DNA from 3 places in the Cellulomonas sp. P5_E12 genome. Region 3 is predicted to be linked to each of the others. Evidence: predicted binding sites of a transcription regulator. Region 3 holds the regulator's gene; each other region holds the start of a gene.
What was found. Region 3 encodes HrcA, which represses chaperone genes, less so after heat shock. Its sites were predicted from a motif close to TTNGCACTCGNNNNNNNCGAGTGCNAA; they were not measured.
Positions count from the first base shown of each region.

Region 1: ACXJKA_RS16660 (FmdB family zinc ribbon protein) is a predicted target of HrcA. The motif match lies at 2,802-2,828, and genes of this name have one in related genera.
Region 2: groL (chaperonin GroEL) is a predicted target of HrcA. The motif match lies at 2,139-2,165, and genes of this name have one in related genera.

Region 1 covers NZ_JBFUMP010000023.1:2,464-7,605, reverse strand. The annotation lists gene ACXJKA_RS16680 (hypothetical protein) at 1-58, shown strand, start outside; gene ACXJKA_RS16675 (dienelactone hydrolase family protein) at 141-719, shown strand; gene mscL (large conductance mechanosensitive channel protein MscL) at 968-1,549, opposite strand; gene cpaB (Flp pilus assembly protein CpaB) at 1,598-2,278, opposite strand; gene ACXJKA_RS16660 (FmdB family zinc ribbon protein) at 2,447-2,761, opposite strand; gene ACXJKA_RS16655 (penicillin acylase family protein) at 2,919-5,142, shown strand, end outside.
Region 2 covers NZ_JBFUMP010000012.1:60,868-66,009, reverse strand. The annotation lists gene ACXJKA_RS11690 (LytR C-terminal domain-containing protein) at 1-167, shown strand, start outside; gene ACXJKA_RS11685 (cold-shock protein) at 284-487, shown strand; gene ACXJKA_RS11680 (glycoside hydrolase family 15) at 543-2,063, opposite strand; gene groL (chaperonin GroEL) at 2,317-3,942, shown strand; gene ACXJKA_RS11670 (pyridoxal phosphate-dependent aminotransferase) at 4,090-5,142, opposite strand, start outside.
Region 3 covers NZ_JBFUMP010000013.1:20,756-25,897, reverse strand. The annotation lists gene ACXJKA_RS12205 (16S rRNA (uracil(1498)-N(3))-methyltransferase) at 1-456, opposite strand, end outside; gene dnaJ (molecular chaperone DnaJ) at 479-1,606, opposite strand; gene hrcA (heat-inducible transcriptional repressor HrcA) at 1,689-2,711, opposite strand; gene ACXJKA_RS12190 (DUF3097 domain-containing protein) at 2,861-3,718, shown strand; gene ACXJKA_RS12185 (hypothetical protein) at 3,764-4,972, opposite strand; gene ACXJKA_RS12180 (DUF4870 domain-containing protein) at 5,120-5,142, shown strand, end outside.

The DNA of each region.
Region 1 (5,142 bases), on a different contig from region 3:
CCGCGACGGCGGCTCCAACGACGACAGACTGAGCCAGGACAAGCCGCCCCACTGGTAGCTGCGGCGTCGGGCCGCGGGTGTCGGTGCCGTGCGGGATGATCGCTGAGCCGCTCAGCCGCTCGATCGAAGGAGTTCCACCCATGGCCGAGGTACTGCTCTTCCACCACGCGCAGGGGCTCACGTCCGGCGTCCAGGAGTTCGCCGACCGGCTCCGGGCGGCCGGCCACACGGTCCACGTGCCCGACCTCTACGACGGGCACGTCTTCGACGACCTGGAGTCGGGCATCGGCTACGCCGACGAGGTCGGGTTCGGCACCGTGATGGAGCGCGGCCGGCACACGGTCGACTCCCTGCCGGATGGGGTCGTCTACGCCGGGTTCTCGCTCGGCGTGCTGCCCGCCCAGATGCTGGCGCAGACGCGTCCGGGTGCCAAGGGCGCACTGTTCTTCCACTCGTGCGTGCCCACCTCCGAGTTCGACACCCCCTGGCCGGCGGGCGTCCCGGTGCAGATCCACGGCATGGACAACGACCCGTTCTTCGTTGGCGAGGGCGACATCGACGCGGCGCGCGCGCTGGTCAAGGAGGCCACGGACGCGGAGCTGTTTCTCTACCCGGGCGACGAGCACCTCTTCGCGGATAGCAGCCTGCCGTCGTACGACGCCGAGGCCACCGACCTCCTGACGGAGCGCACCCTCGCCTTCCTGGCAGCGATCAAGTAGCGAACCGGCGCGGCTGCGTGCACGACAAGCCGCGAGAACAACATCAGGCCCGCTCTGGATGCCCAGAACGGGTCTGATGTTGTGCTCACAGGATTGCGGCCGGCAAGACCGACGACGAAGGTGCTCGCCGCGCGCGTCTGGTCGAGCGCCAGCACGGTCTGGGCCAGGATGAGCGAGCTCTCTTGCACCGCGTCGCCGAACAGCACGGGCTGCCGCGCGTCGCCGCGGCGGCCGTCGTGCGGCCCTGCTCAGGCGGGTGGTCGTGGCGCGCCGGGCCCCGGCGGGATCGAGGGGGGCGGGTCCGTACGCGGGTTCGGGACGTCCGGTGCGCCTGTGCCGGCGTCGTTGACGACTGCCGGCGTGAGGCGGGCGGCGAGCAGGTCGCGGATCTCCTGCAGCAGCAGGACGTCCTCGGCCGGGGCTGCCGGTTCCGCCTCCTCGCCGCGCTTGCGCCGCGACGCGAGGGCGTTCAGCGGCACCACGATAAGGAAGTAGACCGCGGCGGCAGTCAGGACGAACGCGAGCACCGCGTTCAGGATGGTGCCGACGCTGATCGGCGTCGCGTCCGGGTTGTCTCCCCACGTGTACGGGCCGATGTCCCACAGCTGGGTCAGGTCGGGTGCGCCGAAGATCCAGCCGATGAGCGGGTTGATGAAGGCGTCCTGGATCGACTTGATGACGGCGCCGAACGCGGCGCCGATGACCACGCCGACGGCCAGCTCGATCGCGTTCCCGCGCGAGATGAAGTCCTTGAACCCTTGGAAGACCTTGGCGGTTCCGTGCAGACCACGGCTTGCCCCGCGTACTCCGGCGTTGAGCTTGTCGGTCACGTCGCCCCTCGAGGTGGGTGGTCGGGCGGAGCCCTGGAGGTCGGTCGATCATGGCACGACCACCGCGGACAACAAGGCGGACGCCGCGGCGCCGGCGAGAGCGGGCGCCTCGGCGGGCGCGACGGCGAGGAGCACCGGAACCGAGGTGTCGCCCGACGTGCCCAGCCCGAGGGCGCCCTCGGACGAGGGCTGTCGGGCGACGGGCAGGACGAGCGCCCGGGTCGCCACGACGGCGCCCGGACCACCCTCGGCGGTCGCCGCGAGCACGTCGACGCGCACGCCCGGGGAGAGCAGCCCCGCGACCGCCGGGTCGGCGAACCGCACCGTCGCGACGACCGTGCCGGGCGGGCCGCGGACCTCGTCGTCGGCGAGGAAGCCGGGCAGCACGGGCGCTCCGGCGGCGATCAGGACGGCGGCCGACGCGCCGAGCACGGCGTCCGGGTTGGTGAGCGCACCGTCGGGTGCCAGGGCCTCCGGCATCCGCGCGATCCGGACGTCCGCGCTGGTCAGCGCGGTTCCGGCGTCGATCGGGCGCGCGGCGACGACGACCGCGGACGTCGGCGGGTCAGCGGGTCGGACTGCCTCGACGACGCAGGCCGCGGCTATGCCGAGGAAGACAGCGGCAACGAGGAACCGCGTGCGCCACAGGACGATGCGCATGGTGAGGGCGAGCGGGCGCCGGCGGTGCGGGAGGGGCGGGGGCCGACCGGCCGGCGAACGAGGGTGCATGGCCGCCGACGCTAGGTCGCATCGCGGACCGCGGACCCGCGTCCACGGCAGCCTGTGGACGGGCGTGCGGCGGGGCGTGCTGGGGGCGGCTCGCCGCGGGCGTCATGCCCCCGAACGAGAGCGGCGCCCCTCACCGCGGGGTGAGGGGCGCCGAGGGCTCAGTGCGTGTCAGGCGGACGCGGCCGGCTTGGCGGCGGTGCCGCCGCCGGTGGACGACGACGCGGCCGGCGCGGCCGCGGGCGCCGACGGAGCCGGGGTCGCGGCGGGGGTGGTGGCCGCGGGCAGCGACGACGACGACTTCGCACCGGCGCGGGCGTCGTTGCGGTAGAAGCCAGAGCCCTTGAAGACGACCCCGACGGAGGAGAAGACCTTGCGCAGCCGTCCTTCGCACTCGGGGCAGACGCTCAGCGAGTCGTCGCTGAACGACTGCACGATCTCGAAGGCGTGACCGCACGCCGTGCAGGCGTAGGCGTAGGTGGGCACTGATGATCTCCTGGCAGCTGATCGAGCAGAGGTACGGGGTCTAGCACTCGCATCGTCCGAGTGCCAATCTTAACCGCTCCTGCGCGCGGGACATTCCGCCCGCAGGTGCGGGACGCCGCGAGGGCCGCAGTCCGGAGGGCGAAGTACCCTCCGAAGCGTGTCTCGCGCTCACCTCGTCCGTATCAGCCTGCTCATCGTCGCCGCGGTGGTCGTCGTCGCGCTCGTGGCGACGGTGGTCATCGCGTTCGTCGTCGTGCGCCGCCCGCTCCCGGAGGTCTCGGGCGAGCAGCAGCTGCCCGGGCTGGACGCCGAGGTGACGGTGACGCGGGACGCGCGGGGTGTCCCGACGATCACGGCGACCACCAGCGACGACCTGTTCCGCGCCCAGGGCTACGTCGCCGCGCAGGACCGCTTCTTCGAGATGGACTACCGCCGGCACGTGACGGCCGGCAGGCTCTCGGAGCTGGTGGGCGAGAACGCCGACGCGCTCGAGGCGGACAAGGTGATCCGGACGTTCGGGTGGCGCCGCGTGGCCGAGCAGGAGTGGGACCTGCTGCAGCCCTCCACGCAGGCCGCCCTGCAGGCCTACGCGGACGGGGTGAACGCCTACCTCGCCGGCAAGGACCCGGGCGCGATCGCGGTGGAGTACAGCGTGCTCGGGCGGCAGGTGACCGTCGGGCAGCCGGACCCGTGGGACCCGGTCGACTCGCTGGCGTGGCTCAAGGCGATGGCGTGGGACTTGCGCGGCAACTACGACGACGAGCTCGCGCGCGCGGCGTCCTTCTCGTCCGTGGGCGACGTCGCCCGCGTCGACCAGCTGTTCCCGGCCTACCCGCAGGACGTCAACCAGCCCATCCTCACGGCCGGCGACCTGGCGACGACCGCGATCACGCAGACGTCCGCGGCCGTGCCGCTGGACCTGCACGACGGGGACCTCCAGGCCGCGCTGGCGTCGGCGAACGCGGCCCTCGCGGCCGTGCCGCACCTGCTGGGCGACGGCCACGGCGTGGGCTCCAACTCGTGGGCGGTCTCGGGCGACCTGACCCAGTCGGGCGAGCCGCTGCTGGCCAACGACCCGCACCTGGGGATCTCGGCGCCGGGCATCTGGGAGCAGGTCGGCCTGCGCTGCGCCGACGTCACCGCCGCGTGCCCGTTCGACGTCTCGGGCTTCGCGTTCGCGGGCATGCCGGGCGTCGTCATCGGGCACAACGCGAAGCTGGCCTGGGGCCTGACCAACCTGGGCGCCGACGTGACGGACTTCTTCCTCGAGCGCGTCGACGAGAGCACGACGCGGCTCGACGGCGCGAACGTGCCGATCACCGAGCGCACCGAGACGATCCGGGTCAACGGTGGGCCGGACGTGCGGCTGAAGGTCCGCGAGTCCGTGCACGGGCCGATCGTGTCCGACGTGCTGGACCTGGTGGGGGTCGCCGGCGGGCCGGTCCCCGACGACGCCCCCGGGCGCCGGTTCGAGGTCGCGCTGGCCTGGACCGCTCTCCAGCCGGGCCGGACCATGGACGCCGTGCTCGCGATGAACGTCGCGTCGGACGCCGACGACGTCCGGGACGCGGCGGCGTCGTTCGACGTGCCGTCGCAGAACATCGTCTTCGCGACGACGGACGGCCACATCGGCTACCAGGCGCCGGGCCGCATCCCCGTCCGCGCGGACGTCTCCGGCCCGGTCCCGTCGAACGGCACCTGGCCGCGGCCCGGCTGGGACAGCCGCTACGAGTGGAAGGGGTTCGTCGACCCCGCCGACATGCCGCGCGCGCTCGACCCGGCCGGCGGGATGATCGTGGCGGCGAACCAGGCCGTGACCCCGGCCGGGACGGGGCCGTTCCTCACGAACGACTGGGACTACGGCTACCGGGCGCAGCGCATCCGCGACCTGCTGACCACCGCCACGGCGGACGGCAAGGTCGACGCCGCGGACATGAGCCGGATCCAGTTCGACCAGCACAGCGCGTACGCCGACGTCCTCGTGCCCGTGCTGCTGACGCTGCACATCGGCGACTCGTTCTATGACGACGGCCAGGAGCTGCTGCGCACGTGGGACCGGGTTCAGTCCTCCGACTCCGCCGCGGCGGCCTACTTCGCGGCGGTCTGGGTCGACGTGCTCCGGTCCGCGTTCGCCGACGACCTGCCGGACGGGTTCGGGCCGGACGGCGACTCGCGCTGGCTCGAGGTGGTCCGCACGCTCATCGACGAGCCCGCGTCGCCGTGGTGGGACGACAAGTCGACCCCGGGCGTCGTCGAAGGTCGCGACGAGGTGCTCACCCGCGCGATGGTCGCGGCGCGCCGGCAGCTCACCGCGCAGCAGGGCCGCGAGCCGACGGACTGGCGATGGGGACAGGTGCACACGGCCGCGCCGGAGCACCCCG
Region 2 (5,142 bases), on a different contig from region 3:
TCACCGGCACCGCCCCGGACGCCTCCGTCGTCTACTACGCGAGCGAGGACCAGAAGGCCACGGCCGAGCTGGTCGGCTCGACGGTCGGCGTCCCGACGGCGACGCTGTCGCCCACCGATGCCGGGACGGGCATCACCCTGGTGCTCGCGACCAACCCGGACGCCTGACCGCCCGACGCGTCGCCCCCGAGACGACCCTGGTCGCCCGCCGACTGCTCCCACTAGGCTCGCGCGCACCGGGCGCCGGCGGAGCGCCCGGAACCCGGACGTCGAGGAGTTACGGCATGGCCCAGGGCATCGTGAAGTGGTTCAACGCGGAGAAGGGGTACGGCTTCATCACCCCGGTCGGGGGAGGCCAGGACCTCTTCGTGCATTTCAGCGCGATCCAGTCGGACGGCTACCGCTCCCTCGAGGAGGGGCAGGACGTCGAGTTCGAGGTCGGTCAGGGCACCAAGGGGCCGCAGGCCGAGCAGGTCCGGGGACTCTGAGCCCGGTTGGTCCCGGACGGGCCGTGCACCGACAGGTGCACGGCCCGTCGGCGTGTCAGCCCGCTCGCCCGCCCGCGCCGGTACCGGCGGCGGCGCCGTCGAGCGCGTGCAGGGCCAGCAGCACGCAGGCGGCGCTCCAACCGAGGGGCGCGACCGCGGCGGGGGAGCCGTCCGCCAGCACCTTCTCGGGCAGCGACCCGGTCGGGGTGCGATGGCTGTCGAGGAACGTGAGCCAGCCGTCGGCCAGCGCGGCGTCCCCGTTCTCGGCGGCCACCCACGCGTAGAGCGAGGTCTGCGGCGTCCAGGAGACGCCGTCGTCGCGCCACCCCGCGCCCGGGGCCAGCCCGTTCGCGGGCCGCACCATCGCCACGGCCGACTCCCGCCACGCGTCCTCGACGTCGGGGACGGCCGTCGTGAGGAACGGTGGCAGCAGGAACGCCGTGGCGGCGTCCGCGTGCCCGCCGGCCGCGTAGCGCGCGAAGCCTGTCGGCCCGAAGGCGCGGATCACCGCGACCTTGGTCCGGATCGAGGCGTCGAACGCGGTCGCGGCGAGCGCGTGGTCGTCGGTGAGCGCCAGGAGGTGTGAGGCCTGCTGCAGGCCCGCGACCAGCGGGGCGACCGTGCCCAGCGTGAGCGCGTCCTCGGGGACCTCCCAGTAGTCGGGCGACGCCGGGGGCAGGCCCCCGCGGCCGACGAGGTCGAGCACGTGGTGGGTGGACCGGGCGACGAGCGGGTGGAGCTGGTCGAGCGCGGCTGCCCGCTCGGTGGGGTCGGTGATCTCGTCGACGACGAGCCCCGCCGCCCACAGCGCCCAGCCCGTGCCGTCCGTCTGCACCCCGCGGTCGTCGGGCGGGCCCGAGCCGTCGGGCAGGTAGCGCGCCTGGAACGAGCCGTCCGGCGACTGCACGCGGTCGAGGAAGCCGAGGATCTCCAGAGCGTCGGCGACGTGACCGGTGCGCGCGAGGGCGACGGCGACGAACGACGCGTCGCGCGGCCAGACGTACCGCCACTTGTCCGACCAGCCCGCCACGGCCGCACCGCCCGGGAGCGTCAGGGCGTGCAGGTCGAGCAGGGCTCCGCGGGCCATGTCGTCGTAGGGGCCGCCCGATCCTGGGACGGTTCCCGACGCCAGCCACGCGCGCTGGCGCTCGGCCACGGTCGCCGCCGCCGGAGCCGTCGCGCCGTGCCCGGTGCCCACCTGCCCGCCCATGAGGCGTGTGAGCGTGGTCGCCGCGGGATCGACCACGCGGGTGCCCGCAAAGAACGTCACGTCGGTGCCGGCGGCCAGGGGCGCCCGCAGACCGCCGGGGAGAGTGGTCACGCCCTGGAGGTAGAGGGGGATGGTGGCGTACCCGGCGGGCTTCGCGGCGACGGCGCGGGGGACGGTCGCGGTGTCCGTCGCCCGGGCGCCGGTGGGTGCGGTCGCGACGAGCGAGGTCGTGGTGGCCGCGAGCACGGCGACCGCCACCGCGGCACTGCCGCGTCGGCGGCGTGCGCGGTGCGCCCGGGGGATGCGCGGGGCCGACGCCGGGGCGCCGGTGACCGCTGCATCGACGTCGTCGTCGTGACGTTGCACACGCGCACGATAGTCCGAGGCCGCCCGGGCGACGGCCGGACGGCCCTGCGACGACCTCGCCAGGAGTGAACGCTGCTTGCACTCTCGGGGGTCGAGTGCTAACCATTGCACTTAGCACTCTCCGGTGGAGAGTGACAGAATCACCCCGGCCGTCCGGTGAGGGCCGTCGCACGCGGGACAAGACCGCGGGTGGCGTGCCCGTCCGTCGCGGGCACCCTCGGCCGACCCGAACCCAGTGAAGGATCACAGCCCCATGGCCAAGATCATTGCCTTCAACGAGGAGGCCCGCCGCGGCATCGAGCGGGGACTCAACATCCTCGCCGACACCGTCAAGGTCACCCTCGGCCCGAAGGGCCGCAACGTCGTCCTGGACAAGAAGTGGGGTGCCCCCACGATCACCAACGACGGCGTCTCCATCGCCAAGGAGATCGACCTCGAGGACCCCTTCGAGAAGATCGGTGCGGAGCTCGTCAAGGAGGTCGCCAAGAAGACGGACGACGTCGCTGGCGACGGCACCACCACCGCCACCGTGCTCGCCCAGGCGCTCGTGCGCGAGGGCCTGCGCAACGTCGCGGCCGGCGCCAACCCGATCGCGCTGAAGAAGGGCATCGAGAAGGCCGTCGAGGCCGTCACCGCTGCCCTGCTCGCGCAGGCGAAGGACGTCGAGACCAAGGAGGAGATCGCCGCCACGGCCGCCATCTCCGCCGGCGACCAGGCGATCGGCGACCTCATCGCCGAGGCGCTCGACAAGGTCGGCAAGGAAGGCGTCATCACGGTCGAGGAGTCCAGCGCGCTGGGCCTCGAGCTCGAGCTCACCGAGGGCATGCGCTTCGACAAGGGCTTCCTGTCGGCGTACTTCGTGACCGACCCCGAGCGTCAGGAGGCCGTCCTCGAGGACGCGTACGTCCTGCTCGTCGAGTCCAAGATCTCGAACGTCAAGGACCTGCTGCCCCTCCTGGAGAAGGTCATCCAGGCCGGCAAGCCGCTGTTCATCGTCGCCGAGGACGTCGAGGGCGAGGCCCTGGCCACGCTCGTCGTCAACAAGATCCGTGGCCTGTTCAAGTCGGTCGCCGTCAAGGCCCCCGGCTTCGGCGACCGCCGCAAGGCGATGCTGCAGGACATGGCCATCCTCACCGGTGGCCAGGTCGTCTCCGAGACCGTCGGTCTCAAGCTCGACACGGTGGGCCTCGAGGTCCTCGGCACGGCGCGCAAGATCGTCGTCACCAAGGACGAGACCACGATCGTCGAGGGCTCCGGCGACGCCGCCCAGATCCAGGGCCGCGTCACGCAGATCCGCGCCGAGATCGAGAACTCGGACTCGGACTACGACCGCGAGAAGCTCCAGGAGCGCCTCGCCAAGCTCGCCGGCGGCGTCGCCGTCATCAAGGCGGGCGCGGCCACCGAGGTCGAGCTCAAGGAGCGCAAGCACCGCATCGAGGACGCCGTGCGCAACGCCAAGGCGGCCGTCGAGGAGGGCATCGTCGCCGGTGGTGGCGTGGCGCTCATCCAGGCCGGCAAGACGGCGTTCGAGGGCCTCAAGCTCGAGGGCGACGAGGCGACCGGTGCGGCGATCGTGAAGCTCGCGATCGAGGCCCCCCTCAAGCAGATCGCGATCAACGCCGGTCTCGAGGGTGGCGTCGTGGCCGAGAAGGTGCGCAACCTCCCCGTGGGTCACGGCCTCAACGCCGCGACCAACACGTACGAGGACCTGCTCGCCGCGGGCGTCAACGACCCGGTGAAGGTCACGCGCTCCGCTCTGCAGAACGCGGCGTCCATCGCCGCGCTCTTCCTCACCACCGAGGCCGTCGTGGCCGACAAGCCGGAGCGCAACCCCGCGCCGGCCGGTGGCGGCGGCGAGGACTTCGGCGGCGGGTTCTGATCCGCTGACGCGAGTCGCGCGGCCTGACGGTCGCACCAGCTAGAGCACGAAGGGCCGGTCACCTGCGGGTGGCCGGCCCTTCGCGCGTCCCCGAACGCGCCGAGCGCCCCCAGGACTCCGAGCGGCTGCAGGCGAGGAACCGCGAGGCTACTGGCGGTAGCTCGACAGGAAGTTGCCCATGCGTTCGATCGCCTCCGCCAGGACACGCGCCTCAGGGAGCGTGACGATGCGCAGGTGGTCCGGGGTCGGCCAGTTGAAGCCCGTGCCCTGCACCAGCAGGATGTGCTCGCTCACCAGCAGGTCGTAGACGAGGCGGGCGTCGTCGCGGATCTCGTGCACGTCCGGGTCGAGCCGCGGGAACAGGTAGAGGGCGCCGTCGGGTCGCACGCAGTCGACGCCGGGGATCGACGTCAGGCCGCGGTACGCGACGTCGCGCTGCTCGTGCAGCCGGCCGCCGGGGGCGATGAGGGCGTCGATGCTCTGGATGCCGCCGAGGGCCGCCTGGACAGCGTGCTGCGCGGGGACGTTGGGGCACAGGCGGGTCGAGGCCAGCAGGGTGATGCCCTCGAGGAAGCCCGTGGCGTGCTGGCGGGGGCCGGTGACGACGAGCCAGCCGGACCGGTAGCCGGCCACGCGGTAGGTCTTGGACAGGCCGTTGAACGTCAGGCACAGCAGGTCCGGCGCGACGGTCGCCATGGGGATGTGCTGCGCGCCGTCGAACAGGATCCGGTCGTAGATCTCGTCGGAGAGCACGAGCAGGCTGTGCTCGCGGGCGATCGCTGCGATGCCCTCGAGCACCTCGCGCGAGTAGACGGCGCCCGTCGGGTTGTTCGGGTTGATGACGACGATCGCCTTGGTCCGGGGGCCGACCAGCGACCGGATGTGCTCGAGGTCGGGCTCCCAGCCGGCGGACTCGTCGCACCGGTAGTGCACCGGGACGCCGTCGGACAGCGACGTCATCGCGGTCCACAGCGGGTAGTCCGGCGACGGGATGAGCACCTCGTCGCCCTCGTCGAGGAGCGCCTGCATGACCATGGTGATGAGCTCGGAGACGCCGTTGCCCAGGTAGACGTCGTCGACGTCGATCTCGGGGAAACCGGGCTCGGTCTCGTAGCGGGTGACCACGGCGCGGCGGGCGGACAGGATGCCGCGCGAGTCCGTGTAGCCGTGCGCGTGGGGGATGGCGGCGATCACGTCGCG
Region 3 (5,142 bases):
GTCGGGTACGCGGGCGCGCCGCGACTGCTTCGCCGCCGCTCGCACGGTCCCCAGCCAGCGCGCCCGGCTCTTCGCGGCCCGGTCGCCGCGCCAGACGACGATCGAGCGCTCGGCCTGCCACGGCACCACCGCGTCGACGCCCACCTCGGTGGCCGCCTCGATCGCCATCTCGTCGCGGTCGCCCTTGGCCAGCGCCTGCACGAGCACGAGGGCGACGTCGGCCGCCGGCTCGACCACGCGCTGCTGGACCTGCACGAGCACACCGTCGGGCGTGACGGAGCCGACGATCCCGACGAGGCGCACGCCCGCGCCGTCGACGACGTCCACCCGCTCACCGGCGACCCGGCGCTGCACGACCCCGGCGTGGCGCCCCTCGGCGCCACCCAGCAGGTACGTGCCGCCGTCGGCGACGGCGTCGAGCGATCCGGGCTCGGCCAGGAAGACGGGCGCGCTCATGACGCGGTTGGCGCCGTCATGCTCAGCGGCCCGAGAGCTTGTCGCGCAGCTTGGCGAAGACGCCGGTGTTCGACGCGGCGAGCCGTGCCTCCGGACGCTCCTCGCCCCGCAGGGCCGCCAGCCGGCGCAGCAGCTCGGCCTGCTCGTCGTCCATCGCGGTCGGCACCTGCACCTCGACGTGGACGTGCAGGTCGCCGCGCCCGGCCGCGTGGAGGTGTCCGACGCCGAGGCCCTTGATCGTGACGACCTGGGCGGGCTGCGTGCCCGGTCGCAGGTCGACCTCGCGCGCGCCGTCCAGGGTGTCGAGCGTGAGAACCGTGCCCAGGGCCGCCGCGGTCATCGGGACCTCGAGCGTCGCGTGCAGGTCGTCGCCGCGCCGCACGAACGTGTCGTTCTTGCGCTCGCGCACCTCGAGGTAGACGTCACCGGCGGGACCGCCGGCGGGCCCGACCTCACCCTGGCCGGTCAGCTTGATCCGCGTACCGGTGTCGACGCCCGCGGGCACGTCCACGCTGAGCGTGCGGCGCGACCGGACGCGGCCCTCGCCCGAGCACTCGGTGCACGGCTCGGGGATGACGGTGCCGAAGCCGTGGCACGCGGCGCACGGCTGCGTCGTCATGACCTGCCCGAGGAAGGACCGCGCGACACGCTGGACCGAGCCCCGACCGCCGCACACCTCGCAGGTGCGCGGCGACGTGCCGGGCCGACAGCACGAGCCGCTGCACGTCGGGCAGACGACCGCGGTGTCCACCGGCACGTCCTTGTGGACGCCGAACGTGACGTCCGCGAGGTCCAGGTCGAGCCGCACGAGCGCGTCCTGCCCGCGCCGGGCGCGCGGGATCGGTCCCCGCTGCGCCGCGGCGCCGGTCGCGGCGCCGAAGAACGTCTCGAAGATGTCCTGGAAGCCGAACCCGCCGCCCATGCCGCCGCCGGGCGAGGACGGGTCGCCGCCGAGGTCGTACGCGCGGCGCTTCTCCGGGTTGCCGAGGACGTCGTACGCGCGCGACACGTCCTTGAACGTGTCCTCGGAGCCGGCGTCCGCGCCCGCGACGTCGGGGTGGTGCTCGCGCGCGAGCTTGCGGTACGCCTTCTTGATCTGCTCGGGGCTGGCGTCACGCGGGACGCCGAGGACCTCGTAGTAGTCGGTCACGAGAGGGGGTGCTCACTTCCAGCTGTCGTGGACAGGTGCGTGCAGGTCATCGGGCGGGTCTTCGGGCGGGTCACGGTGCCGGTCATTGCGCGAGGATGCGGGTCAGGTAGCGCGCCACGGCGCGGACCGCCGACATGGTGCCGGGGTAGTCCATCCGCAGCGGGCCGATCGAGCCGACCCGCGCCACCGAGCCGCCACCCTCGTCGCCGTACCCGGTGGTCACGAAGCTCGTCTCGAACAGCCCGTCGTGCTGGTTCTCCCGGCCGATGCGCACGGACACCGTCGCCGAGTCCTCGGCCATCTCGGAGAGCAGCCGCAGGAGCACGACCTGCTCCTCCAGCGCCTCCAGGACCGGGCCGATCGACCGGACGTCGGTCCCGCCGACGCGGGCGAGGTTCGCGGTGCCGGCGAGCACGACGCGCTCCTCGCTCTCCTGCGCCAGGGTCTCCTCGACCACCGCGATGACGGCCTCGACGAGCGCCTGGTCGGCGGGCGCGAACGCGTCCGTGAGCTCGCCGAGCGCCACCGGGAGCTCGGACAGGCGCCGGCCGGCCGCGCTGACGTTCAGGCGGGACCGCAGGCGCGCGACCACGGACTCGTCGAGGTCGGACGCGAGCTCCAACGTGCGCTGCTCGACCCGCCCGGTGTCCGTGATGAGCACGACCAGCAGGTGGCGCGCCCCGACGGGCACGAGCTCGACGTGCCGCAGCGCCGAGCGCCGCAGCGACGGGTACTGCACGACCGCGACCTGCTGCGTCAGCTGCGCGATCAGGCGCACCGCCCGGTCCACGACGTCGTCCAGGTCCTGCGCGCTCTCGAGGAACGCGCCGATGGCACGCCGCTCGGGGCTCGACAGCGGCTTGACGGTGGAGAGGCGGTCGACGAAGAGCCGGTACCCCTTGTCCGTCGGCACACGACCCGCCGACGTGTGCGGCTGGGCGATGTAGCCGCCCTCCTCGAGCGCGGCCATGTCATTGCGGATCGTGGCCGGCGAGACGCCGAGCGAGTGCCGCTCCACCAGCGCGCGCGAGCCCACGGGCTCCTTGGTGGCGACGTAGTCCTCGACGATCGCCCGCAGCACGTCCAGCCGTCGGTCCTCGCTCATGTCGCCTCCTTCGTCGTCGCGCCGCCATGGTCCCAGCGGGTAGCACTCCGCGCACGGGAGTGCCAATGCTACGCCGCGGAGCCGACACCCACGGGGCGGCCGCTGCGCGCCTCGACCGCACCGCTCGCGCCCGCACCTAGGCTGCCCGGGTGAACGACGACCGCTACGGCTCGGACGTGCTCGGGGGCTCCGCCTCGACGCACCACCGGCCCGCCCGCACCAGCCGCCCGCAGCCCGCCGAGACCGGCCTGGTCGTCGAGGAGGTCACCACGGGATGGGTCGGCGCCGTCGTCCGGGTCGAGAAGTCGGGCGGCCAGCACGTGGTCGTGCTCGAGGACCGGCGCGGCCGCACCCGCACCTTCCCGCTGGGCCGGGGCTTCTGGCTCGACGGCGAGCCGGTGGCGCTGACGGCCCCGGTCCGCGCTGCCGCGCCCGTGCGCCCCACCCGCACCGCGTCGGGCTCGGTCGCGGTGCACGACGCCCGCGCCCGCGTCGCCCGCGGCAGCCGGATCTGGGTCGAGGGCAAGCACGACGCGGAGCTGGTGGAGAAGGTCTGGGGTGACGACCTGCGGCTGGAGGGTGTCGTGGTCGAGCTCCTCGACGGCGTCGACAACCTCGCGGACGCCCTCCGCGACTTCTCCCCGGGACCGGGCCGCCGCGTCGGCGTCCTCGTCGACCACCTCGTCGCCGGGTCGAAGGAGAGCCGGATCGCGGCCGAGGCGGTCCGGGGGACGCCCGCCGGCTCCGTGCTCGTCCTCGGCCACCCCTACGTCGACGTGTGGCAGGCCGTCCGCCCCGAGCGCTTGGGGCTGTCCGCGTGGCCGGTCATCGAGCGCGGCACGGAGTGGAAGCACGGCATCCTGCGGGAGCTGGGCTGGCCCGCCGACGAGCAGGCCGACGTCGCCCGCGCCTGGCAGCGCATCCTGCGCTCCGTGGGCAGCTACGCCGACCTCGAGCCGAGCCTCCTGGGTCGCGTGGAGGAGCTCATCGACTTCGTCACGGCGTGACCGTGCCCGGCCACTCTCGCGGGTGGCCGGGCACCGTCTGTCGGGTCAGGCGGCGATCGGGTCGCCCAGCAACCGCTTGAACAGGAACGCCGTCGCGACGAGCACCACGGGCACCGCCACGAGCAGCCCGATGCCGCACAAGATCGCGCCGGCGAACAGGATCACCAGGCTGAGCAGGTAGAACAGGATCGTCGTCGACAGGTTCGCGGTGATGAGCTGGTAGCTCGCCTTGATCGCGTCGACGGGCGTCAGGTGCTTGTCGATCACGAACCAGAACGTGAACAGCAGCAGGAAGTTCACGACGAGAGACACCAGCCCGCCGAAGAACGGGATGAGGTTGAGCACCACGCCGATCGCTGTGAGCAGCAGCGCGGTGAGGACGATCGGTCCGGCGTCGACGAACTTGAAGAAGTCGCCGAAGGACAGCTCGCGGCCCTCGGTCACGGTCAGCGCAGCCCGGATGAACGCGGCCTGGATGAGGTAGCCGATGAGCGCGACCGCGGCGTAGAACACGATCAGCCCGAACGACAGTCCGATGCCCATGCCGCTGCCCATCCCGCGGCCGTTCGGGTCGAACAGCGAGGCGAAGCCGCCGAAGATCAGCGCCACGACCGTGAACACGACGGCCGCGACGACGAACCACACGAGCGCCGCCCCGATGAACAGGCCGCCGTGGCTCGTGAACTTCCGCCACCCGTAGGAGAAGGACTCGCCGATGGGCGACGCCTGGACCGGGGGGCCGTAGCCGCCGGCCGGCGGCGGGTACGCGCCCGGGGGTGCCTGACCGTAGACAGGCGCCGCAGGTGGATAGGCGCCCGGAGCCGGCTGACCGTAGGGCGAGCCCTGGGGCGGGTATCCCCCGGCGGGCGGCTGGCCGTAGCCCGGCGCCGGAGGGGGCGGATAGGCGCCGGCGGGCGGCTGGCCGTAGCCGGACGGGGGCGGCGGCGGGTATGCCCCGGCGGGCGGCTGGCCGTAGGACGGCGGAGCAGGCGGCGCAGGCGGAGCGACGGGCGGGGCGGGTGGTGCGACGGGCGGGGCGGGTGGTGCCGGAGGAACAGCCGGCGGGGCGGGCTCGGGTGCCGGAGGAGCTGCGGGCGGCGCGGGCTCGGGCTCGGGAGCCGGCGGTACGGGGGCGGCCTTCTCGACGGGGTCGGGTGCCGCGGGCGGTTCGGCCGGCGTCTCGGGAACGACCGGTTCAGCGGGCTTCGCGGGGTCGTCGTCACGCGGCGGGGTACCGCCGGGGTTCTCGCTCATGCGTGGCCTCCCTGGTCACAGGGCGGTCGTCGCCCACGCCAGCGAACCGAAGGCGGCGGTCGCATGTCAAGGAACCGCGCTTTCCGGGCATGTCGGAACGGAGGACGTCACGACCCGCCCGTCGGTAGGCTGCGCGGTGCCGTCACGATGACGACCCCTGACGAGGAGCG